Regions from separate parts of the Cobetia sp. MMG027 genome, predicted to be linked through region 2. Evidence: riboswitches for the same ligand, from Rfam matches in the RefSeq annotation. Region 2 holds a riboswitch; the other holds the start of a gene.
What was found. A riboswitch is a leader RNA that binds a small molecule or an ion and turns the genes downstream of it on or off. The one in region 2 is predicted to bind thiamine pyrophosphate.
Positions count from the first base shown of each region.

Region 1: another riboswitch for thiamine pyrophosphate. It lies ahead of tenA (thiaminase II); the one in region 2 lies ahead of PJK54_RS01265 (ABC transporter ATP-binding protein).

Region 1 covers NZ_JAQJIO010000002.1:80,841-96,115, forward strand. Annotated here, with positions in the region: gene PJK54_RS02350 (dienelactone hydrolase family protein) at 1-419, shown strand, start outside; gene pncB (nicotinate phosphoribosyltransferase) at 527-1,711, opposite strand; gene PJK54_RS02360 (DUF4190 domain-containing protein) at 1,844-2,200, opposite strand; gene PJK54_RS02365 (GNAT family N-acetyltransferase) at 2,302-3,591, shown strand; gene PJK54_RS02370 (nuclease-related domain-containing protein) at 3,776-5,113, shown strand; gene PJK54_RS02375 (phasin family protein) at 5,396-5,764, shown strand; gene PJK54_RS02380 (hypothetical protein) at 6,085-6,591, shown strand; gene PJK54_RS02385 (peptidylprolyl isomerase) at 6,679-6,957, shown strand; gene thiC (phosphomethylpyrimidine synthase ThiC) at 7,088-9,097, opposite strand; TPP riboswitch at 9,224-9,364, opposite strand; gene tenA (thiaminase II) at 9,555-10,214, opposite strand; TPP riboswitch at 10,358-10,496, opposite strand; gene PJK54_RS02400 (TIGR04282 family arsenosugar biosynthesis glycosyltransferase) at 10,649-11,341, opposite strand; gene PJK54_RS02405 (TIGR04283 family arsenosugar biosynthesis glycosyltransferase) at 11,385-12,194, opposite strand; gene PJK54_RS02410 (PQQ-dependent sugar dehydrogenase) at 12,337-13,641, opposite strand; gene PJK54_RS02415 (lysophospholipid acyltransferase family protein) at 13,767-14,801, opposite strand; gene PJK54_RS02420 (class I SAM-dependent methyltransferase) at 15,216-15,275, shown strand, end outside.
Region 2 covers NZ_JAQJIO010000001.1:294,239-309,513, forward strand. Annotated here, with positions in the region: gene PJK54_RS01255 (ABC transporter substrate-binding protein) at 1-467, opposite strand, end outside; gene PJK54_RS01260 (ABC transporter permease) at 533-1,300, opposite strand; gene PJK54_RS01265 (ABC transporter ATP-binding protein) at 1,297-2,049, opposite strand; TPP riboswitch at 2,111-2,224, opposite strand; gene PJK54_RS01270 (hypothetical protein) at 2,350-3,309, shown strand; gene PJK54_RS01275 (potassium/proton antiporter) at 3,431-5,140, shown strand; gene PJK54_RS01280 (GGDEF domain-containing protein) at 5,339-6,469, shown strand; gene PJK54_RS01285 (DEAD/DEAH box helicase) at 6,544-7,755, opposite strand; tRNA gene PJK54_RS01290 (tRNA-Ser) at 7,930-8,020, opposite strand; tRNA gene PJK54_RS01295 (tRNA-Ser) at 8,217-8,307, opposite strand; gene PJK54_RS01300 (Bax inhibitor-1/YccA family protein) at 8,562-9,230, shown strand; gene tusD (sulfurtransferase complex subunit TusD) at 9,428-9,817, shown strand; gene tusC (sulfurtransferase complex subunit TusC) at 9,828-10,256, shown strand; gene tusB (sulfurtransferase complex subunit TusB) at 10,417-10,707, shown strand; gene PJK54_RS01320 (TusE/DsrC/DsvC family sulfur relay protein) at 10,791-11,144, shown strand; gene PJK54_RS01325 (YebC/PmpR family DNA-binding transcriptional regulator) at 11,355-12,083, shown strand; gene PJK54_RS01330 (DUF4396 domain-containing protein) at 12,307-12,993, opposite strand; gene rloA3 (retropepsin-like aspartic peptidase RloA3) at 13,306-13,923, shown strand; gene PJK54_RS01340 (thiol-disulfide oxidoreductase DCC family protein) at 14,026-14,409, shown strand; gene fhuF (siderophore-iron reductase FhuF) at 14,539-15,275, shown strand, end outside.

The DNA.
Region 1 (15,275 bases), on a different contig from region 2:
GTGACCGCCTTGCGGCCATCGGCTATTGCTTCGGGGGAGGTGTCGTGTTGAACATGGCGCTTTCCGGCGCTCCGCTCAAGGCTGTCGTCAGCTTCCACGGCAGCCCTGGAATCGCCGTCGAGAATCCCGAGCCCTTCGCCGGACGCGTCGTGATCCAGAATGGCGAGGCGGATTCTCTGGTATCGCAGCAAGGATTGGACACGCTGCTGTCTACCTTTGAATCCCTCGGTACGCGGACGACCCTGATCCAGTATCCGGGGGCGAAGCATGCGTTCACCAATCCGGAGTCGGATGCCAAGGCCGCCAGGTACGACCTCCCGCTCGGCTATGATGCGTCGGCGGATGCTGCCTCCTGGCAGGTCATGCTCAATCTGTTCAATGGCGTGTTCAAGTCACCGAAGACCCAGCCGCAGACGTGAGCAGGTTGTCGTGACGCCGAATGCGTGACCTACATGAAGAAGCCCGTTCAGGCATCATCCTGAACGGGCTTCTTCATTGCGGGGTGACGGTGTCAGGGGCGAGCGTGTCAGTCTGCCGTCTGATCCAGCTCCTTGAGCGAGAGCACCTGATGCGCGAGACGGATCATGTCCGGATCACCCGTATGCTTGCTGGACACATCCGACAGCTTGATCACCGGCACCCAATCCTGACCCTCGGGCCGGGCTTCCGTCATCTTGATGACCATGTTCATCGGCTGGGGGCCGACGTCATTGGTGAAATTGGTGCCGATCCCGAACGACATGCCGATACGACCGGCACAGTAGCGCACGATACGGTCAACCTTGTCGGTATCCAGACCATCCGAGAAGATGATCGTCTTGGTCTTGGGATCAATGCCCAGCGACTCATAGTGGCGGATGGTCGCTTCGGCAAACTCGATGGGATCACCGCTGTCGTGCCGTACCCCATCAAACAGCTTGGCGAACTTCTTGTCGAAGCTTCTGAAGAAGGCACGACTGGTAAAGGTATCTGAAAGCGCGATCCCCAGATCACCCCGGTAGACCTTCACCCAGTTTTCCAGCGCCAGGATGTTGGCCATCTTGAACCCGAAGCGCGCTGCGTGAAACATGAACCACTCGTGAGCATGCGTCCCGATGGGCTTGGTGCCATGACGCTGGGCCATGTGGACATTGCTGGTGCCGATGAAGCAGCCACGGCCCTGTTCCTTGAGGGCGGCCACTACCTGATCATGGACCGCATAGGAATGGCGACGACGCGTCCCGAACTCGGCGACACGTACCCCCAGACGCTTGTAGTGCTCGATCTTGGTCAGCGTACTGTCACGTACGCTCTTGTCGCTGTCACGCTGATCGCCACCAAGGCGGTACCAGAGCTCACTGATCATCGCCATCAGCGGGACTTCCCACAGGATGGTGCGGTACCAGTAGCCCTCGATATGGACCTCAAGCTCCTCACCCGACTGGGTGATGGTGATTTCCGCGGGATCGAAGCGAAAGCCGGCAAGAAAGTCACGATAGGTGGGGTCGAGGAAGGGGCACTGTTGCTCCAGAAACTCCTTTTCCTCAGCACTCAGCGCCAGGCGTGCCATGTCATCCACGGCCGCGCGCAGTGCTTCGCCGAATCCCGGGGGGAAGGCATGCTGGCCCCGGTTGATGAAGGCGTAACGGGTGCGTGCGTAGGGAAACAGTTTCACCACCGCGTTCTGCATGGTGAACTTGTAGAAATCATTATCGAGAATCGAGTGCAGCATCGAGGCTCGCTCAGGTATGAGGCGGCTCACAGGAGCCGGAATCGCTGGCGGGAGCACACCAGGTGCTCAAGGCGGCAGGGTGTCCCGCTGGCATGAAAATCGGGGGGCAGGCTGAAGGAGGGTCGTCCTGCGTCAGCTGCTGAACGCCATGATACCGAACATGGTGAGCATCATGCCGCCGAACATCAGCAGACCCGCCAATGACAACGCGATGAGCAGGTAGCCCAGTATGAGGCCGGCCAGCGCCCAGCTATCGCCGGCATCACCGCGCTGGCGGATCTGTCGGCGGGCGAGATGACCGCAGACGATGCCACCCAATGCCGCGGGTGCCAGCAGACAGCCCAGCACGCTCAGGGCAAAGGAGGCCAGTGCCATGGCATTGGTCTCGGCGCGGGTTTCCTGCGCAGAGGGAGTGGCGGGACGCTCGGTAGCCGTCGCCGTATCGCGCGTGGGCTCAGGCTTGTCGGCGGGAGGCGATGTATCAGTCATGGCAGTCTCATTGTCTTGCATCATGGCGACACACTAGCATGTCCTGGGGCAGGCGGCATATCGGCCGGGCGGCAGGGTGGGCATCTTCAGAGGAGAGCAGGGTGAGCGAGCACCGGGAAGCAGGGCATCAGGAGAGTGATGCGTCGCGAAGGCAGATCGGGACTGAGGCCACTGACAGACGTGGCGCGAACTGGCATCTGGACGTGCTCTCGTCGATCAGCGCTGTCACGCCCGCAGAATGGGATGCGCTGGCGGGAAAAGAGTATCCCTTTCTGCAACATGCCTATCTTCGTGCACTGGAAGACAGCGGCGCGGCCTGCGCGTCTACGGGCTGGTACCCGGCGCACTTGCTGGTGCGTGACGAGTCAGGACGGCTTGTCGCCGGCTTGCTGCGCTATCTCAAGCTGCACTCGCGGGGCGAGTATGTCTTTGATCAGCAATGGGCCGAGGCGCTGGAGCAGGCCGGTGGGCGTTATTATCCCAAGCAGCTGTCGGCAGTTCCCTTCACGCCGAGCGCTGGTCCGCGGCTGGTCCTGGCCTCATCGGAGACGGGAGGCCCTTCCCGCCGAGCGCTGCTTGCCTGGTTGTGGCCCAGGCTTCAGGCCGGCGTGGCACCCGCCGTCGACGCAGGCGGGCCCTTGCGACGCTTTGAGCACAGTGGCTTTCATCTGTTGTTCGCGGATCTCGACGAGTGCCGTGACTGGCAAGCCGTCAGCCCGCAGCTGATGCTGCGTGGTGGCATGCAGTATCACTGGCAGTCGCGAGGTGAGCGAGACTTCGATGAGTGGCTGGGCAGTCTGCGCTCCAAGCGACGCAAGGAGATCCGCCGCGAGCGCCGCAAGGTGCTCGAGCAGGGCATCACCCTCGCGCGTCTCAGCGGTGAAGCCATCGGTGAGAGCGATCTCGAAGCTTTCCATCGCTGTTACTGCATGACCTATCTGGAGCGCGGACAACGGCCCTACCTGACACTGGCGTTCTTTCAGCGCTTAAGGCGCAGCATGCCCGAACAGCTGCTGCTGGTGCAGGCGCGTGATGAACATGGCGATCCTGTGGCGGCTGCGTTGTGCCTTGTCGGTGCCGATTGCCTCTATGGGCGCTGGTGGGGCAGTGAAGTGCAGGCGGACTGCCTGCATTTCGAGGTCTGCTATTACCAGGGGCTGGAGTTCTGCCTTGAGCGGGGACTGACGCGCTTTGATCCGGGCACACAGGGTGAGCACAAGATCAGCCGCGGCTTCTCGGCCTATGACACCTGGTCATTGCACTGGCTGGTACACCCCGGCCTGCAGTCAGCCGTGGCTGACGCGCTTGAGGAGGAAGCGCGCTGGTTGAGCGGGGCGCGACGCCAGGTGGAGGCGATGCTGCCCTATCATCATCAGCCTGATCTATCCTGAAGGTCTGTCCTGAAGCGCTATTCTTAAGGTCTGTCCTGAAGCGCTATCCTCAAGATCTGCCCGGTACCCGTTTCTCCCCTGCTTGTTCCCCCTGGCTGGATGCCCTGACAGGTAGCAGGTGGCAGAGATGGTACTGCGATGACTACACTGAAAACATCTTAATGTTCTAAATTTAGAGGCTCCCATGCTGCTCAAGGATTGTGACTCCAGGGAGTATGACGTTCTGGTACTTGAGGTATTGGCGCAGAATGCCACCTTGAGCACCCAGGAGCGCCAGCAGGTTCTGAGGATGCTGCGAGGCGTTCGAGCGCATCAGGAGCGTCGTCGTTCGCTCGCCCGATTCCTGAACACCCTGTTCGAGTCGCGCGATGACTGGGTCGTGCTGCATGACCTGCGCCTGGAAGGGGATGATGGCGTGATCGAGCTGGATCACGTGTTGATCAATCGCCTCATGCAATTCTGGGTACTGGATGCGTCCTGCTTTGATCTCCCGCTGACGATCTCGCCATTTGGCGAGCTGAGCGCGCACCAGAGCCCCTCTGTCGAGCAAGGCGCTTCCGTCGGGCAGGGCTCATTGGAAGATATCGAGGAGGTCGTTCAGAGCGGTGATGAGTTGCGGTTGACGCCATCACCGCTGCTGGCACTCAAGGAACAGCAGCAGTGCTTTCGCCGCTGGCTGGAGAGCTCAGGTCTCCTGCCTTCCAGGCTCGGGATGGTGCTGCAGCCACAATTGACGCATCGGTTGGTCATTGCCGCCGAGGAACAGGTCAGCCGGCCTCCCGAAGATATTCTGGACAGTCGAGCGCTGGTGGACCTGCGCGGGTTGTCCGAAGAATGCCTCAATCTGGGGAGCGGGGCGGCCTCCGTCGCCCGCATGCGTGATTTCACCCACCGGATCGACCCGCGTCGTCTGAGGCGTCTCGGTCGTGCCATCCTGGCGCAGCATGGCCCATCACGGGTCGACTGGGCGTCGCGACTCGGCTTGTCAGAACATGCCACCGTGGCCATCCATCCCGATGAGCAGACGGCCTACGCCTGGGTACCACCCCAGGACCCATCCGCTTCCCCCTCGGTGGCCCCCGTGCGTGATGACGCCATCCCTTCTTCAAGCGGGGATGACGCTCCTCAGGTCACGCCTCGTGAGGAGGGGCCAACACCTTCCGAGACTCGCCAGGCCACTCCTCCAAAGGCCACCTCATCCTCTTTCCAGACACTGATGTCCGGCATGACGCAGACCATGCCCTCGTCCACGTGCCACGGCTTGCAGGCTCAGGACTGGCAGCCTTCAGTTTCTGACGTGAGGCTGGAGGGCGTGTCTTCCTCTGGCGCGAAATCCTCTGACGTGTCGCACGGCCATCGTGGCATGGGGTCTGGCCATGATGAGATGCAATACCTGCAGCCACGTTGTGATGAGTGTCGTCGCTGGTTGTCCAAGGCCAGTGTGGCGTTATGTCGTAGCGAGGGTCAGCGCGAATTGCTGGGCGACAGGATGTTGTGCCAGCGATGTCGTGCGAGCGACTGAAATCTTCATGACATTCAGGGGCTTGGCGTCTCTGGACAAGAGGGCAGTCAGCCCGGCAGCAGACTCGCAGGGCAAGGTGGTTGATCAATATTGCGTTCCTGATGTTGCAGTGCAGCAAGAGGTGGCTTATGCTGCACTGCAGCGAGGATGGAACCTGTCGAGAATGCTGGCTTGCAGTGAGATCTCGACCTCATGGCTCACAAGCTTGGTTCAGTCCTGGTAGCCAACGGAGCAAAGCTCCGCTTCATTTTCCGTGTGATGCCAAACCCTGGAGGGTGCCCCATGTTCAACACCAATCTTGAGAAGACCACTCAGCAGTTCGACGACATGTTCTTCGCTCCGCTGCGTGCTTTCAGCGCCCTGAGTCTCGATTACAGCGAGAAGCTGGTCAGCGCTCAGATGGATCTGACCAAGTCCTACGTTGACACCTCCATGGCGCAGGCGCGTTCCATGCTCGAGATCAAGGACAGCGAAGGCCTGAAGAACTTCGTCAAGGAACAGCAGGAGACGGTCAAGTCTCTGGGCGAGAAGCTTCAGAACGACACCCAGAAGGTGGTCGAGCTGAACCAGGAATACGCCAAGAAAGGTCAGGAACTGGCAGAGAACAATGCCAAGTCCGCCTCCGAGGCCATGCAGAAAGTCGCCAAGTAAGCGACTGCTGCTGACGCTCTCAGGCGAGCGTCTACAACGCCCATCCGGTCTTCCGGGTGGGCGTTCGCGCGTCTGGAGTCTTGAATCTGACGGCTCGTTGCGGGAGGAGGAAGCGTTGGAACCATCCCCTTGAGCGTCAAGGCAATGATGGCGGTGAGCGGGTAATATCGCAGTGAGCGCACTGACGCTGTCAGTCGGCGCTATCAGTCTCGTTATGAAGCAGCGCTATCAGGTCATGTCACCGCAAGTGACGGTCATGGATGATCGAGCAAGGCTCCCCGGCGGCATATGTCGGGAGGCATCAACACAAGGAGTGTGTGATGAATTCTGTCAGTGCGGCATTGGCAGCATTAATGGACGCGGTATCCGGCATGAGTGGGCAATTCGGGGAGGGAGTAGCGTCTCATCTGACGTCGACAGCAGGGCTTCAGCGAGAACATGTCGAGACCCGCTATCAAGGGCAGATGATCGATTTCGATACCTTGCAGTGGCGTGTTCTCAATGATTCCGTGTGTGCCAACCAGCGGCAGAATGCCATGGCACATACCCGCTGCAGCCAGGCGGCCAGTGAGATGTTCGCTTCCACCTGTCAGGAAATGACCGCCAATCCTCCGACCCTGCCCTCCCAGCGTTACCACAGTACGCGGCGCATGGCCTGCCATGCGGCGGTCAGCTATCAGCCCAGCATCGGCAATATCCAGTGGGCTGAATCATCAGGTGCCGATCAACTGGCAGAGGCGGAATGCAATGCTGCCACAGCGGCGTTGCTGGGCAGCAGCGACCTTGATGCCATCCAGTATCAGCGCCGGGTCTGTGGCGGACGCTAGCGGCGAGCGTCGCCTTGGGCCACAATGTGCTGCCACGCCGCCGGTGATTGCCGGCGGCATTTATTCGATCAGTGACAGGTGATAGACATGGCACAGGCCACAGCGCGTCATATTCTCGTTTCCAGCGAAGAACAGTGTGCAGCTCTCAAGACCGAAATCGAGAACGGCCGCGATTTCGCTGATGCCGCTCGCGAGCACTCCTCCTGCCCGTCCGGTCGCAGTGGCGGTGACCTGGGCGCCTTCGGCCCGGGCATGATGGTCAAGGAATTCGACGAAGTCGTGTTCAGCGCACCGATCAACACCGTGCAGGGCCCGGTGAAGACCCAGTTCGGTTATCACCTGCTGGAAGTCACCAGCCGCACGTGATCTCTGGATCACGCTCATGACGTGTCATGAGCGGTTGGCAGCAGGCCATTGAAAACGCCCCGACCAGTGATGGTCGGGGCGTTTTTCGTGCGGCTCAGCACGTCAGCCTTTCGTGCGCCAATCCCTCTACCTATACCTCCTGATAGAGCTGGCTGCCTTCGCGCTTGAACTTGTCAGCCTGCTCCTGCATGCCGGCCATCACGCTGTCGGCGTCACCGGTCAGGCCGTGTTCGTTGGCGTAGTCGCGGACTTCCTGGGTGATCTTCATCGAGCAGAACTTCGGCCCGCACATGGAGCAGAAGTGGGCGACCTTGGCCGAATCCTTGGGCAGCGTCTCGTCGTGGAAGCTGCGCGCGGTGTCCGGGTCAAGGCCCAGATTGAACTGGTCTTCCCAGCGGAACTCGAAGCGTGCCTTGGAGAGTGCATTGTCACGACGTTGCGCGCCCGGATGCCCCTTGGCCAGATCCGCGGCATGCGCGGCGATCTTGTAGGTGATGATGCCAGTCTTGACGTCGTCCTTGTTGGGCAGGCCCAGGTGCTCCTTGGGGGTCACGTAGCAGAGCATGGCGCAGCCGAACCAGCCGATCATCGCGGCACCGATACCGGAGGTGATGTGGTCGTAGCCCGGGGCGATGTCGGTGGTCAGCGGGCCGAGGGTGTAGAAGGGCGCCTCGTCGCACTCGCTGAGCTGCTTGTCCATGTTCTCCTTGATCAGGTGCATCGGCACGTGACCCGGACCTTCGATCATGACCTGGACATCGTGCTGCCAGGCGATCTTCGTCAGCTCGCCGAGCGTCTCGAGCTCGCCGAACTGGGCGGCGTCATTGGCATCGGCCACCGAGCCCGGGCGCAGGCCATCGCCCAGTGACAGGCTGATGTCGTAGGCCTTGCAGATCTCGCAGATGTCCTCGAAGTGGCGATAGAGGAAGCTTTCCTCGTGATGCGCCAGACACCACTTGGCCATGATGGAGCCACCGCGCGAGACGATGCCGGTCACGCGGCTGGCGGTCAGCGGCACATAGCGCAGCAGGACGCCGGCGTGGATGGTGAAGTAGTCGACGCCTTGCTCGGCCTGCTCGATCAGCGTGTCGCGGAAGATCTCCCAATCAAGATTCTCGGCCACGCCATCGACCTTCTCCAGCGCCTGATAGATCGGCACCGTGCCGATGGGCACGGGAGAGTTGCGCAGAATCCATTCACGTGTCTCGTGGATGTTGGCGCCGGTCGAAAGATCCATCACGGTGTCGGAGCCCCAGCGGATCGCCCAGGTCATCTTGTCGACCTCTTCCTCGATGGAGGAGGTGACCGCCGAGTTGCCCAGGTTGCCGTTGACCTTCACCAGGAAGTTGCGGCCGATGATCATCGGCTCGCTTTCCGGGTGATTGATGTTGGCGGGAATGATGGCGCGGCCGCGTGCGACTTCCTCACGCACGAATTCGGCGGTGATCTCGTCGGGCAGGTTGGCGCCGAAGCTGTGACCCGGGTGCTGGTGGCCCAGAATGCTCTCGACGGAGTCACTGCCCTGATACTCCTCACGCAGCGCGATACGACGCTGATTCTCGCGAATCGCGATGTACTCCATCTCCGGCGTGATAATGCCCTGGCGCGCATAGTGCAGCTGGGTGACATTCTTGCCCGGCAGGGCACGACGCGGGCGGTGGTCCAGCTCGAAACGCAGGGACGACAGGCGCAGGTCGGCCTGGCGCACGCGACCATATTCGCTGCTCAGCTGATTGAGCTGTTCGGTATCGTCGCGTTCCTCGATCCACTTCTCGCGCAGTGGCGCCAGCCCGCGACGAATGTCGATCTCGACCGCCGGGTCGGTGTAGGGACCGGAGGTATCGTAGACGACGATCGGCGGATTCTCTTCCAGACCACTGGAGGTCTGGGTCGGCGAGCAGCCGATCTCGCGCATGGGCACGCGGATGTCCGGGCGGGAGCCTTCGATATAGATCTTGCGCGAGCCGCTCAGCGGCGCGATGGCGGCGGCGTCGACGCGGGCTTCGCTGGCGAGGTGGCGACTGCCATCCTTGCGACCGGCACGTGCGCGCGCCTTCGGCGCAGCCTCAGGCTGGGGGGCGAACGACGGTTCTGCGGCGTTGGTGGCTTGCGGATCTTGAGTCGTGGGGGTAGTGCTCATGCAGGTCTCCTCAAAGGGCGACGTCACGGCAGACGTCATCATGGGAAGACCGTGCGCAGGGAGAGGATGGCCATCGCCGACTCCTTGCCAACAGGTGGCCCGGGAGCGAGGCGGCCGCGGGCAGCGGCTGACCATCAGCTTGATTCCTACGCCGGTCCTAACCGGTTCAGGTTCCACGGGACCCCTTGCTGGCAGCCTCGCCCATTTGGCGGCGAGGTGATGCATGCAGGATCTCAGCCGGTTCCACCGGCACCCCGTCAAGCGTGCTCAGAGTTCAATGCGGGCATGACCTGTGCTGAGCGTAGTGTTGGCCCAGATCATCGTGCTCGCATTCAGGCTCTGATGGCCTGTGGTGTGTCTGGATGATTGGCGAGAGGACCACGTCCCCAGGCCGACGAAAATCGATGAGTCTTCCGTTCGCGCTGGCGCGGCCTGTCACGCAAGGGCCTGCCACGGATCAGTCGCGATCAAGCCCCATCTGCCAGAAGTCGATCTCGAGACGCGTCGCATCGCGGAAGACATCCACCAGCTCGCCCAGCCGGCGCTCCGAGACCTCCGAGAGCCGAGCGTCCAGCCATTCACGTTCGGCGTCCACCGCTTCCTTGAAGTCATCGCTGGAGTACATCGCGATCCAGTCCGCGTACGGATTGTCCTCGATCTCGGTGGTGTCCTGATCCAGCAGCCACTCGGCGATCTCGCCGTAGCCGATCAGGCAAGGCGCGAGCGCCACGTGAAGATCGAGAAGATCGCCGCGCTGGCCGCAATCCAGTACGTAACGGGTATAGGCCAGGGTCGCGCGGGATTCCGGTAGCTCACTCAGGTCATCCTCGCTGATGCCCCACTCGCTGCAGTAGCCGATATGCAGATCGAGCTCGGTATTGAGGATGGTGTCGAGACTGGCCGTGGCCTGACGCAGCTCCGCGAGGGTGCGGCTCTTGTAGGCGGCCAGCGCCCAGGCGCGCGCGAAGTGGATCAGGAACAGGTAGTCCTGCTGCAGGTAATGGCGGAAGGACTCCTCTGGCAGATGACCTTCCCCGAGCTGGCGAACGAAATCATGCTCGAGATAGTCGCGCCATTCCTCGGCGCAGGCACTGGTCAGGTCTGAAAAGCTGGGCATCGACGCATCCCTCGGTGAGCGTGCTGCCAATCCGTGATGGAGTGGCAAAGGTCTGGCTCGAGCGTGGTCAGGTCCGGCAATCTGCAGGGAAAAAGCGGGGGGAGGTGCGGCGTTCACCTGGAAGAGGTGAAGATGATGTGCGGCAACACTTCGCGCTTGATCCCTACGCCGGTACTAACCGGATCAGGTTCGGCGGGATCGTCATTCACGCACCTCGATGCAAGGCCTCGAACAGTGCGAATGACATCTCAGCCGGTCTTACCGGCACCCCGTCAAGCTGTGACTCAGACGTCACGATATCTCGAGTGTAACAGTCCTGCGGTGCAGGAAAAGCCTCTGCCGCCCTAAAACCCATGCGACTTTGGGAGGCCTTCTGCGATGCTGAAAGGGCTTCCTGCGATGCGGGAAGCGTGTCATGCGCTGCAGGAAAGATGTCATGCAGGCTGACAGGAGGAGAGGTTCGCCATCAGGGCTGGGAAGTGTCGCCTCAGGCGCACCAGATCGTGAGGCTCATCGACATCCCAGCTGACAGGCAGGCAACCGACGCTTCTGCCTGCCTGAGCCAGCAGTGCAAGAGTCTCCCGGCTCACGTCGGCATGGCTCCAGTGATCCAGCTGGAAGGCCGCCGGGCAGGCTGCTTTCAGGCCAATCAATCCGTATCCCCCGTCTTCGCTGGGCTGCAGCACCGCCTCATGGTCATGCAGGCACCGCGCCGCCTCGCGCAGACGTTGACTGTCCAATGCGGGCAGGTCAGAGCCCATCAGCAGCACGGGGCCTGCGGGCAGGTGGCGCAGCATGGCCTGATGCATGCGCTCCCCAAGCCCACCCTGTGGCTGTGCCTCGAGCGTGATTCGCTTGCCATATGCCGCCATGCTCTCTGCACGCAACTGATCCTCAAGGTCCGTCAGCAGGGCTGCCAGCTCAGGTTGCTGCCGGGCGTGCTCGGGGGAGGGAGTCAGCATCACGACCACCTTGCCGAGGCGTGAGGCGCAGGCCTGCTGAACGATTCTGCGCAGCATGCGCGAGTAGAGGCGTGCCGCCCCCTCGGGACCGAGGGCAGGGATCAGCCGCGTCTTGCATTGTCCGGCCAGTGGCAGGCGGCCGAAGATGATGAGCGTCGGGCGCATGTCGTATGCTGCCGTGTCGGTTTCCCTGTCAGCAAGCGAGGCTTCAGGCATGAGGCAAGCCACGCTGTTCACACGCCTGAGCGGCGGCACCATAACCATAGAGACGCGCTAGACGGACAGGAGATACGCCACCCCAGGCTGCCAGGCGCAGCCCCCACATCTTGAGGATGGTGCGACAGGCGCCATGGGTTTCCCAGCGTCTTCCACTGGTAGTGACTCTGGCGGAGAGGTTCAGCGGCGAGGTCAGTCGCTTGAGCCTGACGCTCAGCTGGATGTCCTCCATCAGGGGCACGACGGGAAAGCCCTCGATGGCCTCGAAGGTGGAGCGTCGTACGAACTGGGTCTGATCACCTGTGCTGATGCTGGTCAGGCGCGAGCGCAGATTCATCAGCATGGCGATCACGGGCAGCAGCGGAGAATCTCCTTCGATGTCGACATCGAAGCGACCCCAGTCGCACTCGCGATGCTCGGCGAGGGTCTCTGACAGTACCGAGAGGACATGTGCCGGCAGGCGCGTGTCGGCATGCAGGAACAGCAGCCATTGGCCACGAGCCTGAGAGGCACCGGCGTTCATCTGCGTTGCCCGGCCCGGATCACTGCTCAGGCAGCGATCGCACAGCGGCGTTGCCAGCTCGCGGGTAGTATCCGTGGAGCCGCCATCGACCACGATGACCTCGCAATCCCCGCTCGCGCGCAGTGGACTCAAGGCGATCAAGGCCGAGACGATACCGGATGCCTCGTTGTGGACTGGCATGATGATGCTCAGCCACGGGGTGCGTGTCAGGGCGCTGCCCGAACGGACAGCCCCGGGGGAAGGGCTGGCAACTGGCGAGAAGATGGAGGGCTTTGTCATGGCGCAGGCTCCGGCGATGGCGTCGTCCTGAGAGCATACGCATGTGATCACCCCATGGATGCAGAGCGTCGAGAAGCTCGCTCAACGCTTGGGCGAAGAATCAACGCGTGAGCCGCCGTGTCGAGTCAGAGGCGGCTGGAGGTCACTGAGAGAAGGTGATCCGATAGAGTCCTGAGGCTCCGGTATCGCTGGTCAGGTAGAGGCTGCCATCCTTGCCGAATGCTACATCCAGTGGGCGTATCCAGCGCTCGCCGCTGGCGGCATCCTGCAGGCCGGTCAGTACCGGCACTAGGTGTGCTTCAGTGTCTGGCGTCGCCAGCTTGAGGCCCAGCAGGCGAGGCTCACGACGACTGGCGGGGTCTCCCCACGCCTTGCCGGAGGGTGCCGTGCCCCAGCTGCCGTGGACTGCCACCACGACATCCATGTCAGCAGCCAATGGATGCCCAGGCGGTACCACCGCGATTCCCATCGGCGCACTGCGAGCGGGGATCTCGGCCAGTGGCGGTGCAATCTCGTCACGCTCGCGCGGTGAATCGCTCGTGATGCAATCATCTGCCTGCCAGCGGCCATCGATCCACTGATACCAGGGCATGCCATGGAAGCTGCCTTCGCGGGCAGCGACCACCAGCTCGCGGGGATGCTCGTAGCCCCAATGGTCCGGTCCGTTGTTGGTGGCCAGCAGGCGCGTCTCTCCTGTCGCCAGTGCCTGCCAGACCAGGCCGACGGGGTTGCGCAGACCACTCGCCCACGCACGCCACTCGGGAGGCTCGCCACTTTCCTCAAGGCGCATCACTCCCCCACGGCGCTGTTGCTGTGGATAGCGAGGCGAGGTGCCCGCCAGATATTGATCGGAGCAGTTGCCCTGGATCCCCAGCGCCAGATACAGGCCATTGTCAGGGCCCAGGCTCAGCGTACGCGAGTTGTGGCCACCGCCGCCGGGAATCGCGATCACGCGCTGGAAGTCGCTCGGGGCAAGGGAGATCCCGGGATGGTAGTCCGCGACCAGCAGGGCGTCCGTGGTCGCGACATACAGGCGCGCATCGCGGACGACGGCAGAGTGGGGATAGCCTTCCAGCTCGACCAGCACTTCCATGCGCTTGAGGCTGCCATCATCGGCCAGCTGGCCTCGATAGAGCTTGCCGGCCCGCGAGCCGATCAACACCTCATCGTGAGCGGTGAGGTGCAGCATGCGAGGTGCCTGAAGCGATGCCAGCCGAGTCATGCCGGCCCCTGGTGGCAGCCTCAGGGAGGGGGCGTCCTCGGGAACCGAGCTTGCCGCCTGCAATGCCAGAGCCGGGGCATGAGCAGAGGTCTCGCCATCGAGGGTGTCGCTGCTGCTTGCCTCGCTCCAGGCAGGAGACGACGCGCAGAGACAGCCGATGAGTGCCGTCCCCATCAGCAGTCTGATGCTTGCGCATCCACGGATGTCCTGTTGGCGCTTGCTCATGTGCTCCACTGCCTCCTTGGCCTGTCGCGGCTGCCTCGGCAAGTCGACTGGCATCGCTCGCCGCCGTGCAGGAAAGTCTGGAAGCTTGTGCCGGTTTGCGCCAGTGCTGCCCTGTCCCTGGAGAGTCAGGAGCGTTTCGCGTTGCGGCGGCGGTACTTGAGGTGGCGGCGCCAGCCCTTGAGGGAAAGCCAGGAATCGTCCCGGGGATAGAAGCGCTTCTCACGCCAGCCCGGCTGCTCGTCCAGTTCTTCCGGGCTCTTGCGCCAGCGCTTGTATTCCCATTGATACTGCGCGGGCGCCAGGGCGATCGCGGCTTCCACTGATGCATTCACTCCCCGCGCCGAGATGACCTCGTCTTCGGCGTAGACCGCCTCATCCGCCGCAAGGAAGTGGATGGCGAAGCCATGGCCATCTTCCAGGCGTTGAGCGACACCGGTCACCACGCGGGCGTCGGTTCTCGCCACCAGCTTGGGGAGCAGAGTGGCGGTGTAGGCGGGTCGGCCGTAGAAGTCGGCGAAGACACCGCTGCCGCGTCCCGGTTCCTGGTCCGGCAGGATGCCGATCGCCTCGGCGCGCTTGAGCGCCTTCAGCAACGCTGCCACGCCGCGGGAGTTGGTAGGCACCAGTCTCGCCCCCATGCGCTCACGCCCGTTGCGAATGATCGGGTCGAGCCGCTCGAACTTGGGCGGCTCGTACATGGCAGTGAAGGGGAAATGGCTCGAGAGCCAGAAATTGAGCACTTCCCAGTTGCCGAAGTGCGGCGCCAGCACGATCACGCCACGTCCCTCGGCACGGGCTTCGTCGAGCAGATTGCGACCGTGCACCTCGAGAATCGAATCGCGCACCGCGTCTTCATCACCCAGCCATACCTTGCCCAGCTCCAGCATGGTGGCGGTGGAGTGGGCGAGGCTCTCGGTCACGAGGCGTGCGCGTGTCTCACGCGGCTGATGAGGGAAGGCCTGGCCAAGATTTCTGCGCGTGACGCGCCGTTCCCGCGGATTGAGCAGTTGCACGAGACGCGCGAGCGGGCGCGCCATCCACCACAGCTGGCGGGTGGTCAGGCCCGAGAGTCGCTGCCATAGCCAGGCGACGGCATTGGCCTTGAGGGGTAAAAGGCGCTGTTCCATGGCCTTTTCAAAACGCTTGAGAGTCTTTTCCATCGTCACACATGAAGTTCCGGTGGTCTGGCGTGAGATACCGCACTGGTCAGAGGGCGAGTCCTGCGCTGCCCGTCGCGCCCCATTGTGCCAGAGGGGCGAACGTCATGCAGGTTCGAGGCATCGGGGGGCACGCAGTGACCTTCGTCGTGTGTGGCACGGGGCGTGCGGCCCGTTTGCTCTGCCAGTATCATGCTGGCATCGGCACATCCGGGATCACGTCGCTGGCGTGGTCCCGAGGCGCTCTGTCAGACAGTCAGACCACGGCACTGCCCGAGCGGTTCTCGTGTGCCGTGCTTTCCAGTAGTGCTTTCCAGTAGTGCTTTTCGGTGATGCTTTCCCTGATGCGCTTTCCCTGATGTGCTCGTCCTGTCATGTCTTGTGCCTGTCGTGTCCCTTGCCCTGTGCGGAGCCCTGATGTCATCTTCCCCCATTGCCCCCGAGTCCCCGGCACAGGCATTGCCTGAATCCGACCAT
Region 2 (15,275 bases):
TCGACGCGCTCCGCTGCGGCAAGCTTGGGGGGGACGCTGGGGTCTGCCGGAGCGATCAGCTCGACGTCCAGACCATGTTGCTTGAACAGGCCCAGTTCCTGAGCCAGCACCAGCGGCCCGTGGCCGGGATTGGTGTACCAGTCGAGCATGACCTTGAGGTGCGTGAGGGGCTTGGCATCGGTGGCGGCCGCTTGCGGGTCCTGCACATCGCCAGCGGCGGGGCGGGTCTGTTGCTCGGTCTCGGCAGTCTGCTTGGCAGAAGCGTCTGGCTCGAGGGTGGCACCGTCCTGCCCGGCCTGGGTGACCGCTGCCGCTGCACTGTCACTGGCGGTCGGGGCCTGGGGCTCGGCGCTGGCGCCAGTCTCGGCTGACAGGGCGAAGGTGCTCAGGCTGAGGGTTGTCAGCAGCGTCGCGAAGAGGCAGGACAGCTTGCCGGAACGGCGGATCGCCGATGGCGAGAATGGCATGGCGGTATTCCTTGTGGTGTCGAGAATGTGAGGCCGTCAGGACATCGCCTGACAGCCGGAAGCGCTCAGTTCAAACGGGTCAGGCGATCCCGATGCCAGGGCATCAGGCGACGCAGCAGGGCATCCAGTGTGAAATACAGCAGCAGCGAAAAGGCGACCAGCACCAGCAGGGCGGCGAACATCAGGTCGATTTCCATCCGGGCATTGGCATTGAGCATCAGATAGCCGAGGCCCTGGCTTGCGCCGGCCCACTCACCGATGACGGCCCCGATGGGAGCGGCTGTCGCTGCCATGCGCACGCCGGAAGCCAATGCCGGCAGCGCGGCGGGCAGTTGGACATGCAGCAGCAGTCGCCACGGGCTGGCACCCAGGGTATGGGCGAGATCCAGCCAGCCCTGAGGAGTCTGGCGCAAGCCGTCGTAGCCGGTGGAGGCCACGGGGAAATAGATGATCAGCGTGGCCATCACGACCTTGGAGAGCATGTCATAGCCCAGCCACAGCACCAGCAGTGGAGCGATCGCGAACAGCGGGATCACCTGGCTGATCAGCAGCAATGGCAGCAGGGTGCGCCGCAGACGAGGGATGAACGCCAGTGCCAGCGCGGTGCTCAGTCCGAGAAGGACCCCCAGTACCAGCCCGCCAAGAATCTCGGCGAAGGTGATGCCGGCGTGGTGTGCCAGCATCGGGGCCTGACGGACCAGCACCTCCGCGACTGCCAGTGGCGCTGGCAGGATGTAGGGCGGCACGGCCGTGGTGATGATCACCAGTTGCCAGAGTCCCAGCAGGACGGCGGCGCTGATGGCGAGATGACGCAGGGCATGCAGGCGTTTCATGGCGTCTCCTCGCCGTCGCGCAGGCGTGTGATCAATTCGGACTGGGCCTGCTGCAGGGCGGGCAGGTCCAGCGGCACCGGGCGAGGCGGCGAGAGCCCGGGCAGGCAGTCGAGCACTGCCCCCTGCTGGCTGTCGCGGCCCGGGCGCAGTACCAGCAGTTGGTCGGCCAGGCGCAGCGCCTCGAGCGGGTCATGCGTGACCATCAACACGGTGCGTCCGTCCAGCAGCCGGCTGGCGAGATCATGCAGTTCGAGTCGCGTGATGGCGTCCACTGCGGAGAAGGGCTCATCCATCATCACCACCGGAGCCTGCTGGTAGAGCGTTCGCGCCAATGCGACGCGTTGGCGTTGCCCGCCGGAGAGGGCGTCTGGCCAGGCCTGCTCGCGCCCCTCCAGACCCACCGCTGCCAGCAGTTCGCGAGCCCGCTCGGTATCGCGAGGGCGACGATGGAGATCATCTCCCAGACACAGGTTGTCCAGCACCCGGCGCCAGGGCAGCAGCAGGTCCTGCTGCGCCATCCAGGCGACGCGACCCGCCAGTGGCTTGCCATCATCGGTGGTGAGTTCCAGCGTGTGATGGTCGGGCATCTCGAGGCCGGCCAGCAGGCGCAGCAGTGAGCTCTTGCCGCAGCCTGAGCGGCCCAGCAGGGCCGTCCAGCTTCCGGCATCCAGACGCGCCGACAGATCACGAAACAGCGTATGGCTGGCGTAATCGATGCGAGCGTTGTTGAGGGAGAGTCCCAGCGACACAGTGTCATCCGTGGTCAGGCGGCATGCCGAGGGGAGGAAGCACGCAGGGCGCCTGACGCTTGGGCAGGTGACCGGAATTCCCTCCGCCGGTATCAACCGGATCAGGTTCCAGGGGTTGCCATGCGACGTGACGCATCGGCTCTCAGCCCACTTTCGGGCACCCCCATCCAGGCCGACAGTGTACCGTCACCTGCCCGCCGGTTGCATCCCTGCCATCGTCGGGGTGGCTGTCGTGTGGCTATGCTGCATGGCCCGGTGTTGGGTATGCTATCGAGGTATCGCAGCCTCAAGGAGATCAACATGCCTGATACCCCGGATCTCTCGACCTGCTCCAGCGGTTATCCCGTGCCACCGCGGCGACCCGTGATGCCAGACGCGACATCCGTGCCCAATGGCTGGCCGGAGGATGCGCTGACTCGCCGTCTTTCCACCTATCTGGGGCATGCTCTGGAGCCGCTGGCACTTGCCTGGCCGGATAGTGCCAACTGGTTGTGGCGGCAGCGTGGCGGCACCCCCGGCCTTATCAAGCTGGCGCGGACCGGCCCGGATCACGACCCCTTCTGGCGAGCGATGCGCGGTGTCTTCGGCGCCGATCGCTGGGCGCAACCTGAGGCCCTGACACGGCTGGCGGGCGCGTTGCCGGCGCGTTTGCCCATCCCTCCGCTGCCGCTGACCTATCTGGGGCGTCTCGATGGCGCGCCCGTCTGGCATCTGCCGTGGTCCAGCGGTCAGCCCAGTGATCTCAGTGACACCTTCTGTGAGTTGCTGGGAGATCAGGTCGGGCGGCTGCATCAGGACACCGTGTCCGGCTTTGGTCAGCCCCTTGCCCAGCCCATGCCGCTGCTGCATTGGAATGCCCGCGTGACGCGTTTTCTCGCGCGCCATCCCCTGTCCCACGAGCTGGGGGACCTGCCATCACGCACCTTCTCGCATCCCGCTCGCGCCGTCTGGAGTCTGCCGGACCTGCGCGCGGACCAATATCTGTGCGCCGCCACCGGCTGGGTATGGAGCGACTGGGAGGCTCTGGTGTGGGCCCCGATCGAGTTCGACTGGGCACTGATCGAGTTGTTGCTGGAGACGCCGAGTCAGCGTGAGGCCTTCCTCGCCGGTTATTCGCGTCATGGGCGCATGGTCGATATCGACGGTCAGCGTGAGCTGTGCCGAGCCCTGTTGTGGGCGATGGAAGCCTTCGGTCCGACCCGCTACGCCGAGCTGGCGGCAGCCCCGGCCTGGGTGTCGCCGAGAAGCCTGACATGTTGATCGCAAGTCCATGAATATTTGAGAAATTTCTCTGCAGCCTCGTCGCTGACATGGAATACTGTCTCTGGGCCGTCGCAGACGTGATTCGAGACTTGGTGCCGGGAATGGCGGGGGAGCACACGTGGTAGAGAATCTGAACTATTACTTCTTGCTGGCGGGCATGCTCATCGCCTTGAGCGTGCTGGCAAGTCGGGTCTCGGCTCGTCTCGGCATGCCCCTGCTGTTGCTGTTCCTGGGGCTCGGCATGCTGGCGGGGGAGGATGGCGTGCTCGGCATCCAGTTCGATGATGCCTCTACCGCGTACCTGATCGGCAACCTGGCGTTGGCACTCATTCTGCTCGATGGGGGGCTGCGCACCCGCCTCTCGACCTTCCGTGCGGGTCTCAAGCCGGCATTGGTGCTGGCGACCGTCGGGGTCTTCATGACCAGCGGGCTGGTGGGACTGCTGGCCATGTGGCTGTTTGATCTGACCTTGATCGAAGGCCTGCTGGTCGGTGCCATCGTCGGCTCCACCGATGCCGCCGCCGTGTTCTCGCTGCTGGGCGGGCAGGGGGTGCACCTCAACGAGCGGGTCGGGGCGACGCTGGAGATCGAGTCCGGTACCAACGACCCGATGGCCATCTTCCTCACCATCACTCTGGCCGAGATACTGACCGGACAGCTGACGGGGGTCGCCGCCGGACTCATGAGCTTCGCGCTGCAGTTCGGGGTCGGCGCGGGCATGGGGATCGCCGGTGGCTGGTTGATCGCCCGTCTGATGCGCTATCTGGATCTGGCGCCCGGCCTCTATTCCCTGCTGGCGCTGGCGCTGGGCCTGAGCCTGTTCGCGACGACCAATGAGCTCGGTGGCAGTGGCTTCCTGGCCATCTATCTGTGTGGCCTGATGATCGGCAATCATCCGGGGCGCCACCTCGAACACATCCTGCCGGTGCATGACGGACTGGCCCACCTGTCCCAGATCGTGCTGTTCCTGATGCTGGGTCTGCTGGTCTCACCCTCCACGATGCTGCAGTTCGCGCTGCCGGCCGCCATTCTGAGTGTGGCGCTGATCCTGTTCGTGCGCCCCCTGGCCGTGATCCTGTGTCTCAAGCCTTTCTTCCGCTTCCGCTGGCGAGAGCTGTGGTTCATCAGCTGGGTCGGGTTGAGGGGGGCGGTGCCGATCGTGCTGGCGATCTTCCCCGTGATCACCGGGGTCGAGAATGCCGGCGTCTACTTCAATGTCGCCTTCTTCGTGGTGATCATCTCGCTGCTGGTGCAGGGCTCGTCGCTGGCTCCCATGGCGCGCAAGCTCAGGGTGGTGGTGCCGCCGGGCGCACAGCCCAGCCGCCGCAATCTGCTGGGCATCATGCCCGTCAACGATTACGAGATGCTGGTCTACCGGGTCGACAACACGGCGCTGGAAGGCGTGGCCTTGCGTATGCTGCGCTTCCCCTCCGGGGCCAAGGTCGGGGCGCTGTTCCGCAACAAGGTGCTGATCCATCCCAAGGGCAGCACCTGTCTGCATCAGAAGGACGTGCTGTGCGTCGTCGGGCGCTCCTGTGATGTGCCAAGCCTCAATCGCATGTTCAATGGCGAGAGTCTGCAGCATGAACAGCGCGCCTTCTTCGGCACCTTCACCCTGGAAGGGGATGCCAACATGCAGGATATCGCCGATGTCTACGGACTGACGCTCTCTCAGGGCGAGCAGCACCTGACCATCGCCGAGTTCATCACCCGCAGAGTCGGCGGGGTGCCGGTGGTCGGGGATGATGTCGACTGGCATGGCATTCACTGGGTGGTGAATGAGGTCGAGGGCAATCGCATCACCAAGGTGGGGCTGCGCCTGCATTGACGCGGATCTTTCCGTCGTGACCCGGTTCTGCCTGTCGTGACGCCAGGCTGGCACGGCGCTTGGTGGCGGGTTTATGCATTGCGTGTAATGTGCTGATCTCCTTTCGACTGAGGGATGACGTACCCTTGGCTCGTCAGGCCTTTACCCGCCTGGTCTGGCTGGCCACGAATGGTGGTCAGCAGCCAAGGAGATAGTCTCATGGGCAGTCCACATCCACACCTTGCGCGCTGGCTGTTGCGATTCGAGGATTTCCCACCAGGCCTCACCGAGGACGAGAAGACCTTCCACGCCACCTTCAATGTGGTGTATGTGCTCGCGATAGCGAGTCACCTGCTGTATGCCGGTCTGATGCTCTGGCTGGGAGAGATGGGCATTCTGGCGCTGGATCTGGGCATGCTGGTGGTGGACCTTGTCTGTCTGCAGCTGCATCGCGCGCGCCGAGAGGTGCTGGCCGCCAACCTGCTGGCATTGGGTACCTGTGCCCAGATAAGTCTGTCTCTGGGCTATTTCGGTCCAGCCCCCGGTTTCGATTATTTCTATTTCGGTGCGCTGCTGTGCATCTACTGCATTCGCATGCCCTTCACGCGACGTCTGCTGCTGTGTCTCATCTGCCTGAGCATGCCGCTGCTGGCCTATGTCGTGCTGATGTTCCAGGGGGTGGCCAATCCGCTGCCGCCCGGGTGGGCATTCGCGTTCCGACTGATCAATCTCTGCGTTCTGACCGTGTTCTTCACCCTCGTGCTGGTACAGATGGGGTGGTCGGCGGATCGCTTGCGCCAGCGTTTCGAGTCACGCGAGCGGTTCGATGAGTTGACCGGGGCGCTGAGTCGCGCGGAACTGATCGACAAGGGGCGTGAGATGTTGATGGGAACACAGCCCATCAGCGTGATGATGGTGGATGTCGACCACCTGGGGCTGATCAACGAGACCTGGGGACGCGCGGCGGGCGACCAGGTGCTCAAGGAGCTGGTGAAGCGCATGCGCAGTATCCTGCGCGGAGAGGATCTGATCGGTCGCTATGGCGGGGAGGAGTTCGTGCTGCTGAGTCCGCGGCTGCATGGTGAGCGCGCCGACCAGGTGGCGGAGCGTCTGTGCAAGGGGGCCTCGGCATTGCCCTTCGTCATCAATGACGGCATCAACAGTCTCGATGTCAGTCTCTCGATCGGCGTCGCCCAGCGCCAGTCCGGGGACAAGGATCTGGAAAGCCTGATCGCCAAGGCGGACGTCAACCTGTTCCGCGCCAAGCGCGAAGGCTGCAATCGTTTCGTCAGCGACAACCAGCTGGGGCCGGTATCGCGCAGCAGCGAATCTCACGGCAGCAGGTCGTGAGGCGGTGATCAGCAGTGAGAGCGACAGTGGAGGAGGTTCCACTGTCGCGGTGTCGCGTACGGTGCGCGAATGGCTCAGCGCTTGCCGGCAGGTCGGCGGCGAGCGCGGGCCGGCTTGCGTGGCAGCGGGTCCATCGTCGAGGCGGGCACGGCGAGTCCGGGCTCGAACCCTTCGATCACCACACGCTCGATGAAGTTGCCCAGATGCTGCTCGATGGCGCACAGGTTGCGGAAATCATCACGCGATACCAGTGAGATGGCTTCACCGCTTGCCCCGGCGCGTCCGGTGCGTCCGATACGGTGCACATAGTTCTCTGCCTCATCCGGCAGGTCATAGTTGACCACCCGCTGCAGGTCATCGATGTCGATGCCGCGCGCCGCGACGCCCGTCGCCACCAGAAATGGCACCTTGCCTGCCTTGAAGTCTGCCAGCAGCTGCTCGCGGACCGCCTGGCTGCGTCCGCTGTGGAAGGATTCGGCGCCAATGCCGCGCTTCTCCAGCTGGCTGACCAGCTTGGCCGCACCGCGCTTGGTCTCGATGAAGATCAGCGCCTGCTGCCACTCGCCACTCTGGATCAGGTGGCTGAGCAGTGCGGATTTGAATTCCTTGTCGACCGTGATCAGGCTCTGGGTGATCTCGGGAGCGCTGGTGTTTTCCGGCGCGATGGAAATCTCCACGGCGTCCGTCACCGCGGTTCTGGCCAGCATGCGTACCTGGGTCGACAGGGTGGCGGAGAACAGCAGATTCTGACGTTGGCTGGGCAGTTTCTCGACGATCTTGTTGATGTCGGCGATGAAGCCCATGTCGAGCATGCGGTCAGCTTCATCGATGACGAGGGTGCGTGTCTCGTCGAGATGGATCGCGCGTCGGGTCAACATGTCGAGAAGACGCCCTGGCGTCGCGACCAGAATGTCCACGCCTTCGATCAGACGCTGTTGCTGCGGGGCGATGTCCACGCCGCCATACATCGCCATGGAGCTGAGCGTGAGATGTGCGGCATATTGGCGGATGTTGTCTTCCACCTGGATGGCCAGCTCACGCGTCGGCGTCAGGATGACGGCATGCACTCGCTTGGCGCGAACCTCGGGGGCGTCTATCAGTTGTTGCAGCAGGGGCAGCACGAAGCTTGCCGTCTTGCCGGTGCCGGTCTGCGCGGCGGCAATCAGGTTGTCGCCGGCCAGCACGACGGGAATCGCCTGCGCCTGAATCGGGGTCGGAGTCTGATAACCCTGCTCGGTAACGGCCTTGACGATGGGGTCGCTCAATCCAAGGGCGGAAAATGGCATGGTGTCTCGATTTTTCAAGGGGAGGAGGGATTGTACGACCACGGGGTGTCGCAAGGCGTTGAGTGATCCATTGTACCTCCCCGGGAGGATGCCATGAGGAATGGCCACTGCAGGCAGGTGTGCAATGAAAAAGCCCCGTCTACCTGAAGTAGACGGGGCTTTCGGAATTCAAGGTGGTGGAGGGACAGGGATTCGAACCCTGGGTAGGCTATTAACCTACGCCGGTTTTCAAGACCGGTGCATTCAACCGCTCTGCCATCCCTCCGACTCACGGAGCGAAATACTACCGAAACTGATGAGAATAGCAAGAGGTGGGCGAAGAAAAATCTTCGGAAAAGCCATCGCGGACAATCACTTGCGGTGATCATCAAACGCCCTTGAGCGCTGCCGGCTGCCAGGCGACAGGGCGAGCACGAAAAAGCCCCGCCTACCTGAAGTAGACGGGGCTTTCGGAATCAAGGTGGTGGAGGGACAGGGATTCGAACCCTGGGTAGGCTATTAACCTACGCCGGTTTTCAAGACCGGTGCATTCAACCGCTCTGCCATCCCTCCGACTCACGGGATGAAATACTACGGATTTCTCTGGCCGCGTCAAGGACTTGGAGTGAATTTCCTTTCCGTTCAGATGCTTGAAAGGTAGCGAGTGCCATACTGTGCGGGGAGAGCGAGGATGAGGTTGCCTTTTGCGCGCTGGATAGTTGCATGAAACGGGCTTTTCATCGTCCTGTCTCTTGATTAGGGAAACCCCGACGGGCATGCTGGGGTCAATTCGATGCATCCATCGTAGCAACCTGAGGATAGACACCATGGCTAACAGCTCCTGGCAGGTCTCGCAGGATACCGCGAGCCGCTCACTCAGTACCCACCGGGTACTGCGCAACACTTACATGATGCTGGCGATGACGCTGCTGTTCTCTGCGCTCACCGCTGGCGTGGCGATGAGCATGGGCGTGGGCCGCATGAACATCTTCGTGCTGCTGATCGGTGCCTACGGTCTGATGTTCCTGGTCCACAAGACCGCGAATTCCACCGCCGGCATCTTCGCGACCTTCGCCTTCACCGGCTTCATGGGCTTCACGCTCGGCCCGGTGCTCAATGCCTACCTGAGCATGCCCAACGGCGCTCAGCTGGTGATGACGGCACTCGGCATGACAGGCATCACCTTTGCCGGTCTGTCCGCGGTCGCACTGGTGACGCGCAAGGACTTCTCGTTCCTTGGCAACTTCCTGTTCGCGGGTGCCATCGTGCTGATTCTGGCGATGCTGGCGGCGATGATCTTCAACATCAGTGGTCTGGCGCTGGCAGTATCGGCCGGCTTCGTGCTGTTCGCCTCCGCGGCGATCCTGTTCGAGACCAGCCAGATCATCCATGGCGGGCAGACCAACTATCTGCTGGCGACGGTCAGCCTGTACGTCTCAATCTACAACATGTTCGTCAGCCTGCTGGCGCTGCTGGGCTTTGCATCCGACGATTGATCGTCAGACGCTACCCCGCAAGCCTTGCATCAACGACCCCGCCTCGGCGGGGTCGTTGCGTTGTGGGGCATGGACACGGCGCGGCGGCAGGGAACGGCGGTACGTCGCGGCGGTGGTGGTGGCGATGCGGGGCTCTGACAGATGCCACCACTCGCGCTAGAATGTCGCCCTCAATGCGCAGCCGACTCGAGGTTCACATGCGTTACGCTCTGGCCGTCTACGGCGGTCCCTACAGTCAGCAGGCCAGTCATTCGGCCCTGCGCTTCGCCGAGGCGTTGCTGGCCCGCGGGCATCGTCTGAGCACGGTGTTCTTCTATCACGACGGCGTCTACAACGCGGCGACGATGATGGCACCTCCTCAGGATGAGCCACATCTGCGGGACCGCTGGATCGCGCTGGCGGAGCAGGGCGAGACCCGTCTGCAGGTGTGCGTGGCAGCCGGGCTCAGGCGTGGCATGCTCGATGAGCGTGAAGCCGCGCGACACGGCAAGCAGGGGGCGACCCTCGAGGCGCCCTTCGAGTTGACCGGACTCGGGCAGCTGGTGGAAGCCACGCTCGAGAATGACCACCTGATCACCTTCGCCTGAGGAGAGCACCATGAGTGATGCGATGTCACAGACAGCGACGCACGCTGCCGACCTTGGGCAGGTGAGCGATGACCTCGCGCCGGGCGATCTGTTGATCCTGTTGCGTCACGCGCCGCATGGCAGCAGCTGGCTGCGCGAGGGGCTGGAGGCGGCGATGGTCGCGGCGGCCTTCGGGCGCGAGGTCGGGTTGCTGTTCAGTGGGGATGGCGTATTGGCCCTGCTGGAAGGCCAGCAACCGGGCGCGCTGGGGCAGAAGGGCAGTGACAATCTCCTGGCAGCGCTGGACATGTACGATGTCCAGCGCTGTTATGTGGATGCCACCGCCCTGCGCGCACGGGGCCTGAGCGTCGAGGATATCGCCTTGTTGCCGGTGACCCTGATGGAGCACGACGATATCGTGGCGCTGACCGGCGCCTTCTCGCGGGTCTTGAGCTTCTGAGGCCTGCCTGACGCCCGGGCGTGCGGCTGGTATGCTCCGCCATCATCACCCTCGCGCTCTCGCTTCGGGCGCAAGATCGCACTGGCGGGCGTGCGGCTCACGTCTTTCGCGGGCGCGTCTCTGTCCCGCGCACTCCTGCCTCCCTTGACTGGATAATTGCATGAATCTTCATCTTCTCAATCGCTCGCCATTTTCCAGTCGCATTCTGGATGATGCGCTCAATGCCATGGGGCCCGAGGACCAGCTGCTGCTGATCGAGGATGGTGTCAACGGCGCATTGGCTGGCGCGGAGCACTATTTCGTCGGCCTGGAGGGGCGTCTGTTCGCCTTGCGTGAGGATCTCGAGTCACGTGGCCTGTCGGGCCGTTGTAGCGCGAGCGTGATCGTGGTGGACGTGGATGGCTTCGTTGCGCTGACCGAGGCCGCGGACAAGACGATCTCCTGGTTCTGAGCGGCGCGGCGCGAGGTGTCACGCCAGCCGGACAGGCATGTCGCATGTCATTTCTTGAGTGGAACGAAACATCAGGATGAGCAATGGCCAGCAGTGAAACGGTACGTACGCTTTCTCTCGACGGACGTGAGATCGGTCTTGATGCCGAGGGGTATCTGGTGGATCTCGAGGACTGGAGCCCTGCGCTGGCCGAGCGGCTGGCGGCGGAAGAAGGCCGTGAGTTGACCCCTGAACACTGGGAGGTCATCGAGGTATTGCGGGATTTCTATCAGCGTTTCTCGCTTTCCCCGGCCATGCGGCCGCTGACCAAGGCGATGACCCAGCGCTTCGGGCCGGAAAAGGGGCGCTCGCTGCATCTGATGCGCCTGTTTCCTGACAGTCCCCCCAAGGTGGGCGCGCGCCTGGCAGGACTGCCCAAGCCGACCAACTGCCTGTGAGGCAGTGCCTTGCCGCGCCGACAATCGCGCCGGGCACATGCACACAACCCTCAAGTCCGCGCCGAGCAGAGCGGCGCGATGGCGACGCAGAGCGCGGTCTGCGTTACTATTCCCTGCAGCAATGCATCGCGGCCAGCTGGCGGCGGTGCATCAGGTCCCGCGACACGATCGCAAGGGCATTTGAATTCAGGCGGACAAGAGTCGACTTGCATGGGAAGAGCATTCCAGAACCGTAAAGAGTCAATGGCGCGTACTTCACTCAACAAGGCGCGCGTATATTCACGCTACGGACGCGAGATCTACGTCTCGGCCAAGAGCGGTGGTGTCGACCCCAACGGTAACCTGAGCCTGCGTCGTCTGATCGAGAAGGCCAAGAAGGATCAGGTGCCGACTCACGTCATCGACAAGGCCATCGACAAGGCCAAGGGCGCCGGCGGTGAAGATTTCGCGCTGGCCCGCTATGAAGGTTTCGGTCCGGGCAACGTCATGGTCATCGTCGATTGCCTGACCGACAACAACAACCGTACCTTCGGTGAAGTGCGTACCTGCTTCAACAAGGGCAAGGGCAAGCTGGGCGCCCAGGGTTCGGTCTCGCACATGTTCGATCACCGCGCCATCCTGTCCTTCAAGGGTGCGGAAGACGACGAGGAGAAGGTGCTCGAGGCACTGATGGAAGCTGACGTCGATGTCAGCGATATCGAGCTGGATGATGGCATCATCACCGTGTTGACGCCGACCACCGAGCACTTCAAGGCCAAGGGCGCACTGACCGATCTCTTCGGGGAAGACCTTGATTTCGAAGTCGACGAGATCAGCTTCATCCCGCAGATCCACACCGAGGTCAGCGGTGACGACGCCGAGCTGCTCAACAAGATGCTCGAGATGCTCGATGACTGCGAAGACGTGCAGCAGGTCCATCACAATGGCGAGTTCGTCTGACCGAGCTGTGCATCACGGCAGGTCCCGTGGCATGAGCCATTGAGACGATAGCCCGCAAGGCCCCGCCGGTTTCCCCGGCGGGGCCTTTTCCTGTCTGCTCTTTCAAGAAGGCGGTACGTTCAAGAAAGCGGTACGTTCAAGAAAGCGAGGCGAGATCGTCGCAAGAGCAGCACCAGGAAAGCGTGAGGGCAGTGCAGACCAAACCACCGTCACGGCGACTGGCTCAGCAGTGCGCGTGATGCTGGGCATGCGGGTCCGTCTCGCGTGGGTCGGCCATGCCTCCCTTGATGCCGCGCTTCACCAGCCAGACATTGACGGGCCAGGCGGCGAGCAGGCCAAGGCTCAGCGAGATGACCATCGAATTCCAGAACAGGGCGTCATGCATGCCTGATCTGCCTCCCAGCCACAGGTCGACCGAGATGGCCACCAGCTCCATGACGAAGATCGAGGCGGTCTCGCTTCTGAACGCATCCTGGATGACCTTGCGCTTGTCATCGCTGCCGGCCTGAAGCATCGGGCCGACGGTCAGCAGGAAGCCGAACAGGTAGGCGAAGAGGAAGGTGATGATCGCCGTCGCGAAGTTGCCCAGTGCCAGCAGACCCACCGCCAGCACAACCCCCACGAACTCCCCGAGTCCGCAGCCCGAATAGCAGTGCGCGACGCTTCTCAGTCCCTTGCGTGCATCACGGTTGTCCGCGATCTGGCGGCGCCCGGCAAAGCGATAGACGAGAAGGCCCACTATTCCGGAGTACAGCGTGGTCAGCCCCCAGACCCACTTCATCATCGGCGCCAGATGGGCATTGCTGGTCGTCAGGTCACGCAGGACCCAGACCAGTGACGGCAGCATGAGCAGTAACCAGCCGAGAAACAGGCTCCAGTCGGAAAGTAGATCACGTAGCGCGGATTGCATGGGACCTCCTGTCGTATCGGGCATTCTGATGGGATGGCACGGATGGCCCGGCGCCGATGTTCCTGCAGTGATGACATGGCGCTGATCTCAGCGAGGCGATCTCAGCGAGGCGATCTCAGCGAGGCAATGCCCGGGCACTCAGTGATACCTGATGGACAAGGCGCGCGAGATCAAGGGTGCACAAACGCAACGTAGCGGCGCGATGACATGTCATGTGGTGCTCTCATGGCTTGTTAACCTTGGTGCAAACCTCCATGGTGAAAGATGTTGGACGTTGCGCTGGCAATGTCGCCACCTTTATCAGGAGTCACGATGTCGAGACACGCTGCTACCTTTCTTTCACGCTCTCTTTCACGCGTCACCCGTCAATTTGCCGGGGCTGCCGGGCTCGGGCTGATCGCCTCGCTGGCATTGCCAACGGCGGCTCAGGCCGAGGAGGACAAGGTCTTCGGCTGGGTGGAGAAGGCGACCATCGAGCCTTGGGGCGTGCTGGTCAAGGCCAAGCTGGACAGCGGCGCGCTGACGTCCTCGATGCACGCCGAGAACATCGAGACGTTCACGCGTGACGACGAGGAATGGGTGCGCTTTGACGTGGAGGTCGAGGATGAGGCCAGCGGCGACATGGTCGAGAATTCCTTCGAGCGCCCGCTCTATCGTGACCTGACCGTCTCCGGCGCCGGCGGACGTGATACGCGCCCGGTAGTCCTGATGACCCTGTGCATGGGGGGCGAACGTTACGAGGAGCAGTTCAGTCTGCGGGATCGTGATGGCATGAATTACCCGGTACTGCTGGGGCGTCGCACCATCCAGAGCCTGGGCGTGCTCGACGTGCGCAAGACCTTCCAGACCACGCCGGACTGTGGCGAGGATGCGCCGCTGCATCGCTATGAAGACAAGCAGTATTCCGAGCGGATCGGCGCGGCTTCCTGAGCCGTGGCCCTGCGCCAGCCCTGATCACAAGTCCTGATCACCAGCTCTGATCAGCAGCCCTGATGGCCAGACGCTGACATTCATCCCCCGGAGAGTCAGAGCATGTCGGATTCCGCCCGGCCGCCGTCTCGAGCGGCCCTCAAGGTCTACTACGATGCACGCTGTCCCGTATGTCGGCGTGAGCGTGCACGCTATGAGCGACTGTCGCGCCTCGATGCTGGCGTCGAGTGGTGGGATGCGACGGAGCATGCCGAGCGTCTCGCCGCGCGGGGCATTTCCCTGCAGCGCGCGCTGCTGTCATTGCATGTCGAGACGGCCGATGAGCGGATCTGCGATGGCATGCCGGCGTACCGTCTGCTGCTGGCCCGTCTCCCCGGCCTTGCCTGGCTGGGGTGGTTGATCACTCGTCCGCTGGTCGAGCCGACCTTGACTCGTCTCTATGATGCCTGGGTCAGGCGTCGGCTATGCCGGGATGGCAGGCTCTGACGGGCGGCAGGCTTGACGAGAGAGGGAAGACACGCCTGAGGTCCATCACGCTTTTTTGATATGCAAATGCTAATAGTTTTCGTTAGTATGTGAGGCACCGTCCGTCTCCTCATGTCTGCGAGCCTACCGATGATCGACGCGCTTTCCCCGCTCTTTGCCGGTCCGATGGTTGCCTATCGGGACCTGATCACTACCAGCGCTCAGGCGCAGGCAGGTGGCGAGTCATCGCTGGACCGTGTCGTGCCGGCACGTGATGTGCTCAGCCCCGGCTGGCTTTCGGCCTGCATCGCCGCACATGGCATGCAGTACGAGGGGCAGCAGGGCGCGGAGGCACCGGATGAGCGGGCACTGCTTTCCCAGTGGTCCAAGTACCTGTTGTCCTCGATGGTATCGCTGCCACTGGCGGCCAATCTGCTGCTCGACCATCAACTGCCGCTGGAGCTGCGCCATCTCTCGCTGCGCCTTGGCGAGCATGGTGTGGTCACCCAGCTGATACTCGATGACGCGGCAGGTCAGGGCGTCAGCCTCACGGCAGATATCGCGGCGGCAGAGGAGGAGGCGCGGCTGCAGGTGCGCTTCCAGGGCTATCTGGCGCATCTCGAGGCCGTCATTGAGCGCCTCGTGCCGCATACCCCGCTGGGTCCCAAGGTCTTCTGGAGCAACGCGGCACATTACTTCGTGTACATCGTCGGCATGCTGGAGGAGCAGGGGTGGGTCGCGCAGGCCGCGCCGGCACGCCAGCTGATGGCGACCAGGGTGCTGGCGGACGGGCGGCGCAATCCGCTGTATCAGCCGGTCAGCGAGGTGATGGACCGCCATGGCGAACGGCATGTGCCCCGCAAGGTATGCTGCGTGCGTTACCGTAT